3 regions of the Bacillus sp. C1 genome follow, and region 2 is predicted to be linked to each of the others. Evidence: riboswitches for the same ligand, from Rfam matches in the RefSeq annotation. Region 2 holds a riboswitch; each other region holds the start of a gene.
What was found. A riboswitch is a leader RNA that binds a small molecule or an ion and turns the genes downstream of it on or off. The one in region 2 is predicted to bind thiamine pyrophosphate.

Region 1: it holds a riboswitch for thiamine pyrophosphate, as region 2 does, so the genes downstream of both, thiT (energy-coupled thiamine transporter ThiT) here and tenA (thiaminase II) in region 2, are expected to answer to the same signal.
Region 3: it holds a riboswitch for thiamine pyrophosphate, as region 2 does, so the genes downstream of both, thiM (hydroxyethylthiazole kinase) here and tenA (thiaminase II) in region 2, are expected to answer to the same signal.

What each region holds. Positions count from the first base shown of each region.
Region 1 is NZ_JBTMZT010000016.1:46,932-51,937, forward strand. Features, by position in the region: gene ACX5JI_RS24260 (ABC transporter permease subunit) at 1-779, shown strand, start outside; gene ACX5JI_RS24265 (hypothetical protein) at 973-1,185, shown strand; gene ACX5JI_RS24270 (hypothetical protein) at 1,367-1,681, shown strand; gene srtD (class D sortase, LPxTATN-specific) at 1,936-2,556, shown strand; gene thiT (energy-coupled thiamine transporter ThiT) at 2,920-3,588, opposite strand; TPP riboswitch at 3,684-3,785, opposite strand; gene ACX5JI_RS24285 (FeoA family protein) at 4,421-4,648, shown strand; gene feoB (ferrous iron transport protein B) at 4,645-5,006, shown strand, end outside.
Region 2 is NZ_JBTMZT010000010.1:1,916-6,921, reverse strand. Features, by position in the region: gene ACX5JI_RS20570 (esterase/lipase family protein) at 1-225, shown strand, start outside; gene ACX5JI_RS20565 (homoserine dehydrogenase) at 361-1,386, shown strand; TPP riboswitch at 1,486-1,592, shown strand; gene tenA (thiaminase II) at 1,753-2,442, shown strand; gene ACX5JI_RS20555 (alpha/beta hydrolase) at 2,733-4,256, shown strand; gene ACX5JI_RS20550 (macrolide 2'-phosphotransferase) at 4,521-5,006, shown strand, end outside.
Region 3 is NZ_JBTMZT010000005.1:104,816-109,821, reverse strand. Features, by position in the region: gene thiE (thiamine phosphate synthase) at 39-692, opposite strand; gene thiM (hydroxyethylthiazole kinase) at 708-1,517, opposite strand; TPP riboswitch at 1,587-1,696, opposite strand; gene ACX5JI_RS16585 (siderophore ABC transporter substrate-binding protein) at 1,889-2,830, opposite strand; gene ACX5JI_RS16580 (iron ABC transporter ATP-binding protein) at 2,904-3,662, opposite strand; gene ACX5JI_RS16575 (iron chelate uptake ABC transporter family permease subunit) at 3,656-4,627, opposite strand; gene ACX5JI_RS16570 (ABC transporter permease) at 4,617-5,006, opposite strand, start outside.

The DNA.
Region 1 (5,006 bases), on a different contig from region 2:
TTGTTGAAGCGGCTCCTTTTTCAATTTCCCGTACACATTGGTTTGGAACGGATCGAGAAGGAGAAGATTTATTTTATAAAGTAATAGACGGAGCTAAGTATACGATTGTAATTTCATTTTTTGTGGCAGTTGCTAGAGTAATCATTTCTTTATTGATGAGCTTATTGGTTCGTAATGATAAGTGGGGATTTTACTTTTTACAACGTATTACTGTTAGCTTGCAATTTTTTCCGCAAACATTATTTTGTATTTTATTTCTAACTCCATTTATCATTTATGAACTACGAACGAAACCTATCGTCACAAATATAGAAGTACTATGTATACAATTAATTGTATTAGTGTTTGTGGCAGTTCCAGGAATGACACGATTTTTTCAAAAAGAAGTGCAACAAATGTGGAGACAAGAGTATGTAATAAGTTCCCTTCTATTAGGGGGCAGCAGATGGCATATATTCCGAACTCATATTATGAAAGGATTACAACCACAGATTATATTTCAAATTGGAGAACAGATGGTGCAAGTATTATTAATAATGTTACATCTTGCCCTTTTTAAATTATTTTTAGGAGGAACAAAAATTGTTTCTGGGCAAGCTCATGATCAGTTTAATATATATTTTCCGTACTTAAATGACTGGGCAAATTTAATTAGTTATTACTATGGAGAATTAATGTTAGAGCCCAGAATTATTGTGATTCCAGTTATGTTTTATATGGGTCTTTTATTTTGTATGACGAAAGTAGTAAACGGATATAAATATAATAGAATAGAGTGAGAAGAAGATTTGGATAGAGTACTATTTTTCGTCCAACAGGTTTAGCTAGTAGAGGCGAGTAAATCAAAAAGAATGTAATCTGTCTCAGAGGCATTTTTTTAACAACGTTCTTTTTACAGAAATACCCACCAAAAGATCTGATGATATGATATAATAACTATATCAAGAAAACGCTTCCAAAAGGATGAGGATTATGAAAAAGAAACAATATACAAGTATGACATTTATAAAAGCATTACTTTTAACCATTGTTATTGGTATGTTAGCTTACTTAATTGATATTCCTGCTATTCGTATTTCACTGATTGGAATGACTTTAGTTCTTGGAGCAATTTCGCACGGAATGATGCTGCAACTGTATGAAGCCGGATTAGATGATATGAAAAAATATATAGATGAAAAGTGATTGAAAACCTTCATTCGTTGAGATGGAGGTTTTTTTGTTTCTTACAAAAATGTAAGGTGATTTGTAAGAAAAATCGATAGTTGCGTAGTCGTTTTTTAGATAGACTTATAGGTGTAAGGTAAAAGGCAAGCACATTTTAGGTAAAATAAGCTTTAGGCACTGTGAAATGGGGTAGGAGGGAATGGAGAGACGTTGGATGACCATCGCTTTGTTATCAGCTAGTAATACAGTTACGTTAGCTGGAGATATGAGTTTTTCGTATTTGTTTGATCGAGAAAGCGATCATTCTTCTTCCAAGTTTACAATGAAGTGGTGTAAATGGAGCGAAAGTTGTAAATTTGAAGAAGAGACCCCTAATGAAGAGCGAAGAGTCATTTTCACAAATCCTTTACAGGCATGGAGTATTCAACGTCGTAAGTGTAACGTCACTAACCAATTTAGGAAAACTGAGTCAAGACAAATGGGTATCGCTCCAGACCCTCCTATTCTAGAGTAACAGGAAAGTAATAAGTGAATACTGAGACACTAAAAAGTATTGTAGAGAAATCTGCAATACTTTTTTTATGTTTAGCTATATAGCTATTTGGAGATAGTAAGTACATGCTTTGTAGCGTTAAGATCATTGTTTGGATACTTGCCGTAAAAATAAAATAACAAATGAATTTTTAATTTGTCTATAAAGAATAGGATAACTTCACATATTAAAAATGGTAGGATTCTCCTACCATTTTTTGCATGGAGGGATTAAAAGTGAGAGTTGTAAATCGTATTGGACTTGTTTTCATGATACTTGGTGTTCTTATAGGAGGGTATTATTCTTTTGAATGGTATAAAGGAAAAAGTGCAGCACAAGAGTTAACAGCAGAAGAAGTGCAGCATTTTGAAAAGATAAAATCAAAGGGGTATTCCATTAAAACACTTGTAAATTCTCAAATACCTTCTTCGCAAATGCAATATCAAGAAGGTGAAAAAGTAGCGCTATTAAGTATTCCAAAAATAAAGAAGAAGTTCTCTATATACTGGGGGACAAATGATACGACTTTAAAAAAAGGTGTTGGTATGTTTGTTAGTGATATTACAACAGCTCCATCTGAAGGAGGGCACACGGTACTGAGTGGTCATCGTGATACTGTATTTACAGAGTTAGGAGAACTGAAAGAAAAGGATACGCTCATTGTTGAATACGATCATAAAATGTATACGTATGAAATTAAAAGAAAGTGGATTACAAGCGCAGATGATCGCACAGTGATTGTAAAAAAAGAAGCATCAACATTAACACTTACGACTTGTTATCCATTCAATTATATAGGGGATGCGCCAAATCGATATATTATTGAAGCGAAGTTAATTGCCGTTGATGCAAAATGAAAGAAGGGAAAACAGGAGCTAGGGGCTCTTGTGTTTTTTGTCGTTTTTTGTTGGCTTGTCGATATCCTTTGTCGAATCGCTGATATATTCAAAGTTGCGACCGATATATTGTGAGAAACAGTTGATATATTTGAAAAATCGCTGATAAAGTGAAACTTTAATCAGTGGAGGGGGTCTTCATCCCCCACTGATTATTAGCCCTCACGAATCGGGCTTTTACGGGCAGTTGCTCTCCCACCTAACTTTTTTGCTTTTGCTGTATTTTGAGGTGGGAGTCTTACTGCCCGTTAATGCGGGATAAAATTTCATTCACCATTTTTTATGCTCCATCAAGAGTTAGTTACAAAAAAGAAGAGCACCTATTTAGGCACTCTTCTTTTTTGTGTTTGTATTATATACACTTGTGCTTTTAAATAAGCGTGGTGAAGTTGTAAAGAGAAGCAAGAGTAATACTGTACATAATGCAAATGAAGCAAGCATCGTACTGCCGTTAACAATTAATGAATAAAGGAAAGCTGATTGTCCTTTCGGTGCGTATTGTCCAAAAAAGATAACACCGGCAATAAAGTGACAGAAATAACGTGCTAAGCTGCCGACAAATGTAGCAAGGATAATGTAAGCAAGTGCCTTTTTTCCTTGGCTATTCTTTTCTATTGGTTTTTCTTTACGGCTACCAATGCCTTGTTGTTCGTCAGAAGAATATTGGGTATTCGCAAGTGCTTTCTGAATCGGGCGGTAGAATAAACCAGCAAAACCGATAAAAGCAAAGGCAATAAAGTATTCAATAAATGCTTGTATAGGCGTTAAAATATACGCATCTCCGACTACGATTTGTAGTAGTCCCCAGATTAATCCACCTAAGAAAGCCGTTTTAAATCCCCAGCGGTATGCAATTATAAAAATAGGAATCATAGCAAATGAAATGGAACCACCTGTTGGAAGTTTAATTGAGAGTGGTAAAATGTCGATGATCAAGGCAAAGGCTGCAAGGATAGCCGCTTCAATCATCGCTTGTAAATTGGTGTTACGCATGTTGTCATTCCCCCTAAATGTAAGTTGCACAAAAAAAGAATAAATTACCATAGGGAGATAGGAAATACGTAAATAGAAAATGAGGAGCTATATGTATTTCGACGTTTGCACAATTCCTACGTTAGCATTAACTAACAGGTTCTAAGGGTCGGAACGAAGTGTTCCCTCTCAGCAACGAGGCTCCCCCTGTGATAACGAGATTCTTTATTTGCTAGGTTTATTGTAATTGAAATGGATGAGAATGGCAAATGGCGTTTATATATAAATACAAATTGAAAAACTAACATCAAACCATTCTTTTTAGGTGGGAGAGAGCATCCGGCATGCATAGAAGCGGTCAGCCCCTCTTCCTGCCCCATGCCAAGTTGAAACAAGAGTGTAGAGCACTTTTTGTTCTCCACAGCAGCGGGTTATGTGTCGAAAAATCAAAATGGATTTATATAGGTATAGGTTCATCACCGTAACATGGGGGGATTTTTGGAAAATGATTCATTTTTAATACAAGGACGGAAAGCGTCCACTTGGAATGGAGTGTACCCCTTCTCTATATGTCTCATTCCCAACTTATGGTGATGAACCTTATATATACATAAATTTTTTGAGCTTAAAGAGAAATTTTGAGCAAGGATAGAAGCGATTAGAGCCTTTTTTCTTCATAGTAGTGACTTGCATGTTGAAATATTTCAAATGGTTATATAGTGTAAAAAACTATTTGAATATAATTGTCCGAAACTGTTAATAAATATAAAAAAAAAGATATAGTACTTCATAAATAGGATATGATATAATCCTTCTGAAAATAATTATCATTCTCTTTTTTGGGGGGGAGATTATGAGTTTAGTTGATATTCAAATAGGTGAGAAAGTAGTAGTGAAAAACATCCAGTCACTAGATAAGTTATTAAAGCGTAGATTAGCTGCGTTCGGCCTTTCAGAGGGGAGTGAACTTCGTATGAAACAAAAAGCGATGTTCAAAGGTCCATGTACATTAGAGTGCCGCGGGCAACTTATTAGCATTCGTCATTGTGACGCGAAAATGATAAAGGTGGAATTAGCGTGAATAAGGTTGCGTTATTAGGGAACCCGAATACAGGGAAAACATCATTGTTTAATGCGCTAACAGGTTCTTATGAATATGTAGGGAACTGGAGCGGGGTAACGGTAGAAAAGAAAGTTGGTAAATTAAAGGGTAAGCAAGGTACATTAATCGATTTACCAGGTGTATATGATTTAAACCCTGTATCTCGTGATGAAGGTGTTGTGACAAACTTTCTATTAACAGAAGAATTTCATCATATGCTAAATATTGTAGACTCTTCTCAATTTGAACGTAATATGCATTTAACACTGCAACTACTGGAATTTGGTAAAACAGTTTCTATCGGTTTAAATATGATTGATGTAGCGAAGCAGCGTGG
Region 2 (5,006 bases):
AATGACGGTGTAGTAAATACAAATTCCATGGTAGGACCTTCTACTGATGTAGTTATAAATAGTAGTGGTACACCAGAGCGCGGAAAATGGAATCATATTGAGACAAAGCAAAACTGGGATCACCTTGATATGGTGGGATTAAGTGTATCGGATGCATTAGGGTTTTCTGATATTAATGCGTTTTATCGAGATATTGCTAGAAAATTATCAAATTTACCAGAATAACTGGATTCATATTGATATGGAAATGTAATAACTCCCTCAAGTTCTTCTGAGGGAGTTTTACTTCGTGAATCGTATCATACATTCGGAGTATAATGGAGTTAATATTAAAATAGCATAATAATTTGAGGTGATGATATGAGAGTTAACGTAGTGATGTCTGGATATGGAACTGTTGGAAAAGAATTTTTGAAATTAGTATTTGAGAAATCTTCATATATAAAAGAGGTATACGGAATCGAACTAATTTTTACTGGGATTATTGGAAGGGCAGTCAGCCTGTATAATGAAGAGGGTTTACATATTGAAAATTTATTAACTTATGGTACTGGTTCTTATGCATTAGAGAAGTATACGGAACACTATCCGCTTGATAAAAATGAAAAATTTCCTCTTGGTACTGTATTCATTGAATCAACACCAACTAATCTTCAAACTGGGGAACCAGGAAAAACATACATGCAGACAGCAATTGAAAATCAGATGGATGTAGTAGCTATTTCGAAAGGAGCACTTGTTAACGCATGGAAAGAAATAAAAGAAAAAGCAAAACTCGCAAACGTACGTATTTGTTATAGCGGAGCAACTGCTGCCGCACTCCCTACATTAGATATTGGACAATATAGTTTAGCAGGGTGCCAAATTAAAAGTATAGAAGGCATTTTAAATGGAACAACAAATTATATTCTTACAAAGATGTACGAAGAAGATGTAACATTCGAAGAAGCGTTACATCAAGCACAGCAAAAAGGAATCGCCGAAACAAATCCATCATTAGATGTAAGTGGAATGGATAGTGCTTGTAAACTATTATTGCTAGCGAATAGTCTATTTCAGTCGGAATACGCCCTTGATTACGTATGTGTAAATGGGATAGAAGGTGTTACAAAACAAGATATAGAGAAAGCAAAAGAACATGGTAAATCTCTAAAACTAATTGCGAAAGCATATAAAGATCACTTAGGAAATCTTAAACTTGAAGTATATCCGCGTGAAATAGAGAAAGGGCACCCACTAGCGCATGTAAATGGGACGGAAAAAGGAATTACTTTTCATACCGACACAATGGGGAAAGTTACTTCAACCGGGGGAGCTTCAAGTCCAAGAGGAGCAGCAGCGGCAGCTTTGAAAGATTTAATTAATTTGTATCGGAAAGATGTGTGATGAAAAGTAGTTGTGTATGTATATTAGTGCTAAATTTATTAATCATATTTGATGGTACTCTAAAATATGTTATGATTAATATGAAATAAATAGTTTATATCTATCCACTAGGGGGGCCTTTTACCGGCTGAGACCAAAGAATACCTTTGAAACCCTTAGGACCTGATCTGGGTAATACTAGCGTAGGGAAGTGGAAGTGACAGAAGATAATATTTTTAAAATATTAATGATGTCCAGTCCGCTTTCTTTACGTATGTGTAAAGAAAGCTTTTTTATTTTACACACTTATTTGAGTGGATCCTAGTAGTTTAGTTAAGAAACTCGTTTTATTTTTTTCTATTACAAATGTTTATTGGAGGGTCTATTATGTCATTTTCACAATTATTACGTAAAGAAGTTAATCCGATTTGGGAAGCAAGTTTTAACCATCCATTTGTGACAAAACTAGGAGAAGGAACATTAGATTTAGCTAGTTTCCGTTATTATGTTTTGCAAGATTCATATTATTTAAGTCATTTTGCAAGAGTACAATCGTTAGGAGCGGCAAAAGCTACTGAATTAGAAACAACAGCTCGTATGGCACATCATGCGCAAAATACATATCAAGCTGAATTATCACTACATGAGAATTTCGCGAAAAAATTAGGAATTACGGAAGAAGAAAAAAAATCATTCATTCCTGCTCCAACCGCTTATGCGTATACATCACATATGTATCGCGCTGCATATGAAGGGCATATCGGGGATGTGATTGCGGCGATTTTACCGTGCTATTGGCTTTATTATGAAATCGGCGAGAAACTCAAAGAATGTAAACCTGAAGAGCCAATTTACCAAGAATGGATTTCAGCATACGGATCTGACTGGTTCCGTACTTTAGTAGAGGAGCAAATTGCTAGACTAGATGCGATTGCGGAAACGGTAACAGAAGTTGACCGTAAGCGGATGAAACAGCATTTTGTAATTAGCAGTCAATACGAATATTCATTTTGGGAGATGGCTTACACGTTAGAAGAATGGCCAGTGAAAAAACAAGTAGAAGATGTAAGTTTATAAGTAAAAGATATGTCGCTCATCATGCAGGTAAGAGTATAAAAAATGACTAACTTAGTTTAGTCATTTTTTTGTTATTCCCTCCCTGTTTTAGAACAGTTATTTTTAGTAATGAATCGATTACATATTATAAAGAATTTATATAATAAAAAAGAGGAAGAAGAGATTTTTTGTTGAAGTTTGTTTAGGGTTGATTGTAAAAGAGATTATTAATTTCTTTTACAATATTCATTCGGATTGCATGAATTGGGATGTATGTTGAAAAAATTAATTTTGGAAAGGAACTAATAAATATGAGAACGAGAAAACGAATAGGGAATAAAATTTTACTCGTTAGTGCCATTTGTGCGATAAGTATTCCTTCTATTTCATATGCGGAGGAAGTAATTTTACCTAAAAATTTCGCAAGTTTATATGAGGATAGGAATACGGATGTATTAAAAACAAGTTTTTATCCAGATACATATAATAATCCGTTCAGCTACCGATTTATTTCGACATTAAAGGAAACAAACACAAATATAAAAGAAATAGACAATGTTGATGATGAAAATCCTGTTATATCTACTACTCTTACATTTATCCGTAATATGCACAATGAAAATTATAAAGCTGCATTTGACTTAACTTCTCGATCTTTACAGAAGGTACTATCCGAAAAGGGATTGGAAGGATATTGGGAGGGATTACCGCTGCAATTAGAAGCAGGTTCCTTTATTGGTATTGGGGAAGTGAAACAAAAAGAGACGAATTCTGTACATACAAATGTAGAAGTGGGACTAGTTTTTGAACAATTTACTGTACCTTTACTAATTAAATTAGACCCATCTGGAAAAGTAGATGATTTTCAACTTAGTATGTCGTTTAGTCCTGTTGCAGAACGTCCATCATATAGTAAGCCTGAATCGTTTGTTGAAAAAGAAGTAGTGGTCGGAAGTGGCGCGTTTCCACTACCAGGAACATTGTCTGTTCCGAAAGGAAAGGGCCCTTTCCCAGCAGTTATTCTTGTTCAAGGATCTGGAGCAAGCGATCAGGATGAAACTGCGTTTGCTTTAAAACCTTTTCGCGATTTAGCTGAAGGGCTTGCTTCGAAAGGAATTGCTGTTCTTCGCTATAATAAACGAACGTATGAACATGGCTTGAAAACACAATTAAGCCCTTTTTATACAGTTGATAAAGAGACAACGGACGATGCACTTCTTACCACTCGTTTTCTTCAAAATGAACCTATGATAGACAAGAATCAAATTTATATCCTTGGTCATAGCCAAGGTGGAATGATGGTTCCGAAAATGATTGAAAAAGACCAAAATCAAAATATCGCTGGGGCAATTGTGATGGGAGGACCAGCTCGTACAATCCAAGATGTTGTTTTAGACCAATTTGATTACTTGTATTCTATCGGTAGAATGAAACCTGAAGAATATAAATTTTACAAAGCGCAATTTAAATTATTAAACGATCCTAACTTCTCTAGTCAGAACCCTCCAAAAGATTTTTATTTAGGATCACCTGTATTTTGGGATTCTATTCATAAAATTAAGGCAGCAGAACTGTCAAAAGAACAAAAGACGCCGCTTTTCATTATTCAAGGAGAACGAGACTATCAAGTTCAATCAAAAATAGAAATTCCTCTTTGGAAAGAACAATTAAAAGAGCGAGATAACGTTGATTATCGACTATATCCAAAGCTAAATCACTTCTTTACAGAAGGAGAGGGAGAATTAAGTAAACCGGATGAATATTATAGCCCTGCCAATATCCCTGAGTATGTTATAAATGATATTGCTACTTGGGTGCAAGGAAGAGCGAAATAAAAATAGGAAAGTAGTGTTTAAAAATTATTTGTAATTGAGAGACACATATAATCATAGAGATATTTTTCGGTTTATCCGGCTATTTGCGGGTAGTAAGACCTCACTGATTAAAGTTTCACTTTATTTGTTACGGTATATTCAGTTTACAGAATTTGTGAGCAGGAAAGCCCATGTGCTTTAGCCGTGGGAGTGGTCAATCTAACCATGGGCAATCAGTCTGTGGTTTTTGTACTCATATGAAGAATTTGAAGGGAGTGTTTTTCTATGACAAATGGAAATGAGCAAACCAGTATAGAGGAGATTTTAAACATCGCTGAAAAGAATGGTTTACAGTTGGATAAAGCAAGTGCTGAATTAAATGAATCAGGAATGGATTTTCAAGTTGTATTTGCTACTGATGAGAAGGGCGTTTCATGGGTTCTTCGCAAACCAAGAAGGCCAGACGTCATTGAAAGAGGGGCATTAGAAGGGAAAATACTAGATCTTGTTCAAAAGCATGTACCTGTTGCAGTACCGAATTGGAAAATCAACACACCAGAGTTAATTGCGTATCCATTAGTAAAAGGTAATCCTGCAGCAGTGATTGATTTAGAAATACAAAATTATGTGTGGCACATTCAACATAATCCACCGTCTATGACATTTATTCAATCTTTAGCAGAATCTCTCGTTACTTTGCATTCGATCAATCATCATGAAGCGACTAAACACGGAATAGAAGTTCTTCCACCTGCTGAAGCCAAACAGTTA
Region 3 (5,006 bases), on a different contig from region 2:
AAAAGCAGCTTATTTCTTTTTAAGCTGCTGTCTCTTTCTTATTTATTTACTTGTTCCATAAGTTTCTTTGTACTTTCATAATGTGAATCTGCTAGGCTAATTGCAGAAATAACCGAAACGCCATCTGCCCCAGCCTCTATAACAGAAGCAGCATTTTCAGCCGTAATCCCTCCAATTCCAACAATCGGAATTGTAAGCCCTTCTTCTCTAAAATGACGTAACCCTTTTGTTCCCTGTACGGCTTTCGTATCTTTCTTCGTGCTCGTTGGAAAGATAGGTCCTACTCCTAAATAATCCGCTCCATTTGCAATGGCAAAGTGCGCTTCCTCTATCGTATGAGCAGATACCCCAACAATTTTATCACCCATTTTTTTACGGACTGATGTAATTCCTTCATCATCTTGTCCGACATGAACACCGTCTGCATCTAATTCAATTGCTAAGTCTACATCATCATTTACGATAAATGGAACACCATGTTCTTTACAAAGTGCTTGTAACTCTTTTGCAAAGTGGACCCGTTCTTTTCCAATTAAAGCTCCCTTACCCTTTTCACGAAATTGAAAAAGGGTCACTCCACCATCGAGCGCTTCTTTCATTACTTGTAACGGATTCTTTTGGCAGTTGTTACTACCCATAATAAAATAGACTTGCAATAATTTGGACATTTTCTCTGCTTCAATACGTGCCATTTCCCTCATCCCTTCTTACTGCACCTCTTGAATATTTCCATATCGTTCAACCTCAATAGCAGTAACGTTTGCTAATTGATTCAAAAACTCAATTTGGAAACTTCCTGGTCCTTTCTCTACCGTTTTACTTGCAGCGATTTCTGCCGCCACACCATAAAAGGTTAATGCAGCAACTGCCGCTTTTACATAATCCTTTTCCACTGCCGCAAATGCTCCCATTACAGAAGTTAATAGACAACCGGTCCCTGTTACTTTCGTTAAAATGGGATGACCGTTACGAACAATTATTGTTCGCTCACCATCTGTTACAACGTCTTCTTTTCCAGTAATCACTGCAACTGTATCTAGTTCATCTGCTGCTTGTTTCGCAATTCCTACAACATCACCGTTTCCATTTCCGGCATCGACACCTTTAATTTCCCATTTTTCATTAATTACATTCGCAATTTCTGCTGCATTTCCGCGAATCATCGCTAACTTCACTTCACTCGGTATATATGTTGCAACCTCTGTTCGGTAAGAGGTTGCTCCTGCACCAACTGGATCAAATAATACTGGTACATCGTGCATGTTTGCTGATTTCCCAGCAAGAAGCATCGCTTCTACGTCTTCAGGACGAAGTGTACCCATATTTAAAACGAGTGCTCCTGCAATACGAGCCATTTCCGCTACTTCTTCTTTTGCATACGCCATAACTGGCGACGCCCCTAACGCAAGCAAACCATTAGCTGTAAAATTTGTCACAACAACATTTGTAATATTATGCACAAGTGGATTAGACTCTCTCACTACTTCGACTACTTTTATGATTTCTTGTATATTCATTCTTCTCATCTCCTAACTTAGTAATGGGAGATACACAAAAAGACACTTTGCGTATGCAAAGTGTCTGAACATGTGCTTGTACACTCTCCCTACGCTGGCATTATCCAACAGGTTCTAATGGTCAACGGCGGTTTAGCCGTACTCTCAGTCTGCATCCACAAACTCCCATGTGTTTTCTTATTCATCTACTTCAGAGTCTACTCTTATTCTCTTAAAATAACAAGTTAAACATCTGATATTAAAACCTCTCTTTTTTAGCACCATTCCATGTGAAAACAGAAGGAGGAAATAAGCTGAGGACTTCTTTTTTTATAACCACGATTTTAAAAAAGAGTGAGAGGAAATTAAAATTCCTCTCACTCTTTTGTACATTATTTTAAGCCTTTAGATACTTCTTTTACCATCTCTGAAACAGACTCAAGTCCGCCGCCAGATAGGTACCAGTAGTTTGCATCTAGATAGATTACATTACCATTTTTCGCAGCGTTTGTTTTGCTAACAATTTCATTTTCTACAACTTGTTTCGCAGAAGATTTCCCGCCAACAACAGCACCCCGATCGATTACAAATAAGTAATCTGGGTTTTTCTCTAAGATATATTCAAATGAAATTTTATTACCATGTGTATCTGCTTTCAGTCCTGTATCAACAGGAGCTACACCAAATACGTCATGAATAATACCAAAACGAGAATTTGGACCATATGCACTTACTTGACCATCATTTGCTAAGATAATTAAACCTTTTTTATCACTCTTTGTAGCTTTTTCATTCAATGCTTTTACGTCTTTTTCAACTGCTGCAATTTCTTTTTTCGCTTTATCTTCTTTACCAAAGATTTTCGCTAACATTTCTGTGTTGTCTTTAAATGATTTCATATACTCTTTTGTATCTTGTTCTACATAAATTGTTGGGGCAATTTTTTCAAATTCTTTGTATGAATCAGATTGTCTACCAGAAATGATAATTAAATCCGGTGCGATTTCATTAATTTTTTCAAAATCTGGCTCTTTTAAACCACCAACGTTTGTATACTTTTTATCTTTATATTTAGAAAGATATTCTGGAATATTCTTTTGTGGTACACCAGCTACGTCAACACCTAATTTATCTAACGTATCTAAAGAACCGAAGTCAAATACGACAACTTTTTTCGGATTTGTTTTAACTTTCGTTTCTCCTAATTTGTGCTTAATGGTAATTTCTTTACTTTCACTTGCTTCCGTTTTCTTCTCAGAAGAAGCGTTATTACTACATGCTACAGCAACAATAGCAAGCATGAATGTTAATAGTAACATTGCTAATTTCTTCACTTCAATCACCTCTATAAATTTTTTAAAATTATTTTAAATCGATAGTAAGTTAGTACTATCAAAATAACTTCCACTATGAAAAGTAAATACAAATGTTATTTCCTGCTATTTCTTCAATATGAATATCCATATCATAAATATCTTTCAAAACGGCCGGATCTATAATCTCATCTGTTGCTCCTTCTTTCATAACTTTTCCATCTTTCAAAGCAACGATCCGATCTGAGTAACAAGAAGCAAAGTTAATGTCATGAATGACAATTACAATTGTTTTACCAAGTTCTTCAACTAAGCGTCTCAGCACTTTCATAATTTGAACGGAATGTTTCATATCTAAATTGTTAAGTGGCTCATCTAGCAAAATATATTCTGTATTTTGAGCAATGACCATTGCGATATAAGCTCTTTGCCTTTGCCCACCACTAAGCTGGTCTAAGTACTTATATTGGATATCTTCAAGTTCCATATAGCGAATGGCTTCCTCAATATGATTCCAATCTTCTTTCGACAGATTTCCTTGTGAATATGGAAACCTTCCAAAACTAACTAATTCCCGAATTGTAAGTCTTAAATTAATATGATTCGTTTGCTTTAAAATAGAGATTTTTTTGGCAAGTTCATTACTATTCCATTCGCCAATTTCCTTATCCTCTATATAAATTTCACCAGCATCTTTTTTTAATAACCTACTTATCATGGAAAGAACTGTACTTTTCCCAGCTCCATTCGGTCCAATAAAAGATGTGATTTTCCCTTTTGCTATTTTAATAGAAACATCTTCAACAACATTTTTATTTCCATATTGCTTTGATACATTTCTTACTTCTACCATGTCTTGCTCTCCTTTAATAGAAGATAGATGAAGTATACTCCACCAACAAAATTCACAATGACACTTAAAGTCGTATTAAATTCAAATACTCTTTCGACAATTAACTGTCCCCCAACTAGGGCAATAATACTAATAAAGATAGAACCTGCTATTAAATATTTGTGCTTGTATGTACGTAAACATTCGCGTGCCACGTTTACGACGAGTAGTCCTAAAAATGTAATGGGACCAACTAACGCTGTAGAAATGGACACTAAAATCGCAATTACAATTAAAAACTTCTTCACAACCTTGTCGTAATCGACTCCTAAATTAATTGCCTCTTCTCTTCCTAGCGATAGTACATCTAATAACTTCAGTTCTTTATAAACATATGCAATAACCAATATAATCCCAATAATAGACGTTACAAGTAACTCTGTTTTTACATTATTTACACTTGCAAACATTTTCCCTTGGACAATTTGAAACTCATTCGGATCAATGAGTACTTGCATAAAAGAGGATAAACTTTGAAAGAATGTCCCAAATATTAATCCAATTAACAATAAGAAATAAATATTGCTGCCCTCTCTCTTAAAGAGAAATTTATAAAGAAAGAGTGAAAACACAACCATTAAGCTTATAGATATAAGAAAGTTCACGTTTGCATTCATCATCGCTATATGCTGCGATCCAAACACAAACACAACAAACGTTTGAATAAACATATAAAGTGAATCTAAACCGATGACACTTGGTGTTAAAATCCGGTTATTACTAATCGTTTGGAAAATCATCGACGAAAACGCAATCGCTCCGCCCGTTATGACCATCGCCAACACTTTTTTACCTCTTCTTGGCAAGGCATACTCTAACGTATTCATATTTAAGTTAATAAATAAAAATATCCCAATGGCTACAACCGCTAAAAATGCAAGCGCTACCAACATTTTTTTATGACTTATTTGTTTTCTATGCTGCATATGCGTTTCTCCTCATCAATAAATAAAGGAAGATTCCGCTTCCGATTACCCCTACTGTAAGACCAATAGAAATTTCATACGGATAAATTACGACGCGGCCGATTATATCACAAGCAAGTACGAAAACAGCTCCGAGTAAAGCGGTATGAGGTAAACTATTTTTCAAATTATCCCCGCGGTAAATCGAAACAATGTTTGGAATAATAAGCCCTAAAAACGGAATCATTCCGACAGTTAACACAACTAATGCGGAGATTAGCGAAACAATAATTAATCCGATATTTAACACTCGATTGTAGTTCATCCCTAAGTTCGCCGCAAAATCTTCACCCATTCCAGCAACAGTAAAGCGATTCGCATATAAAAATGCAATAATGAC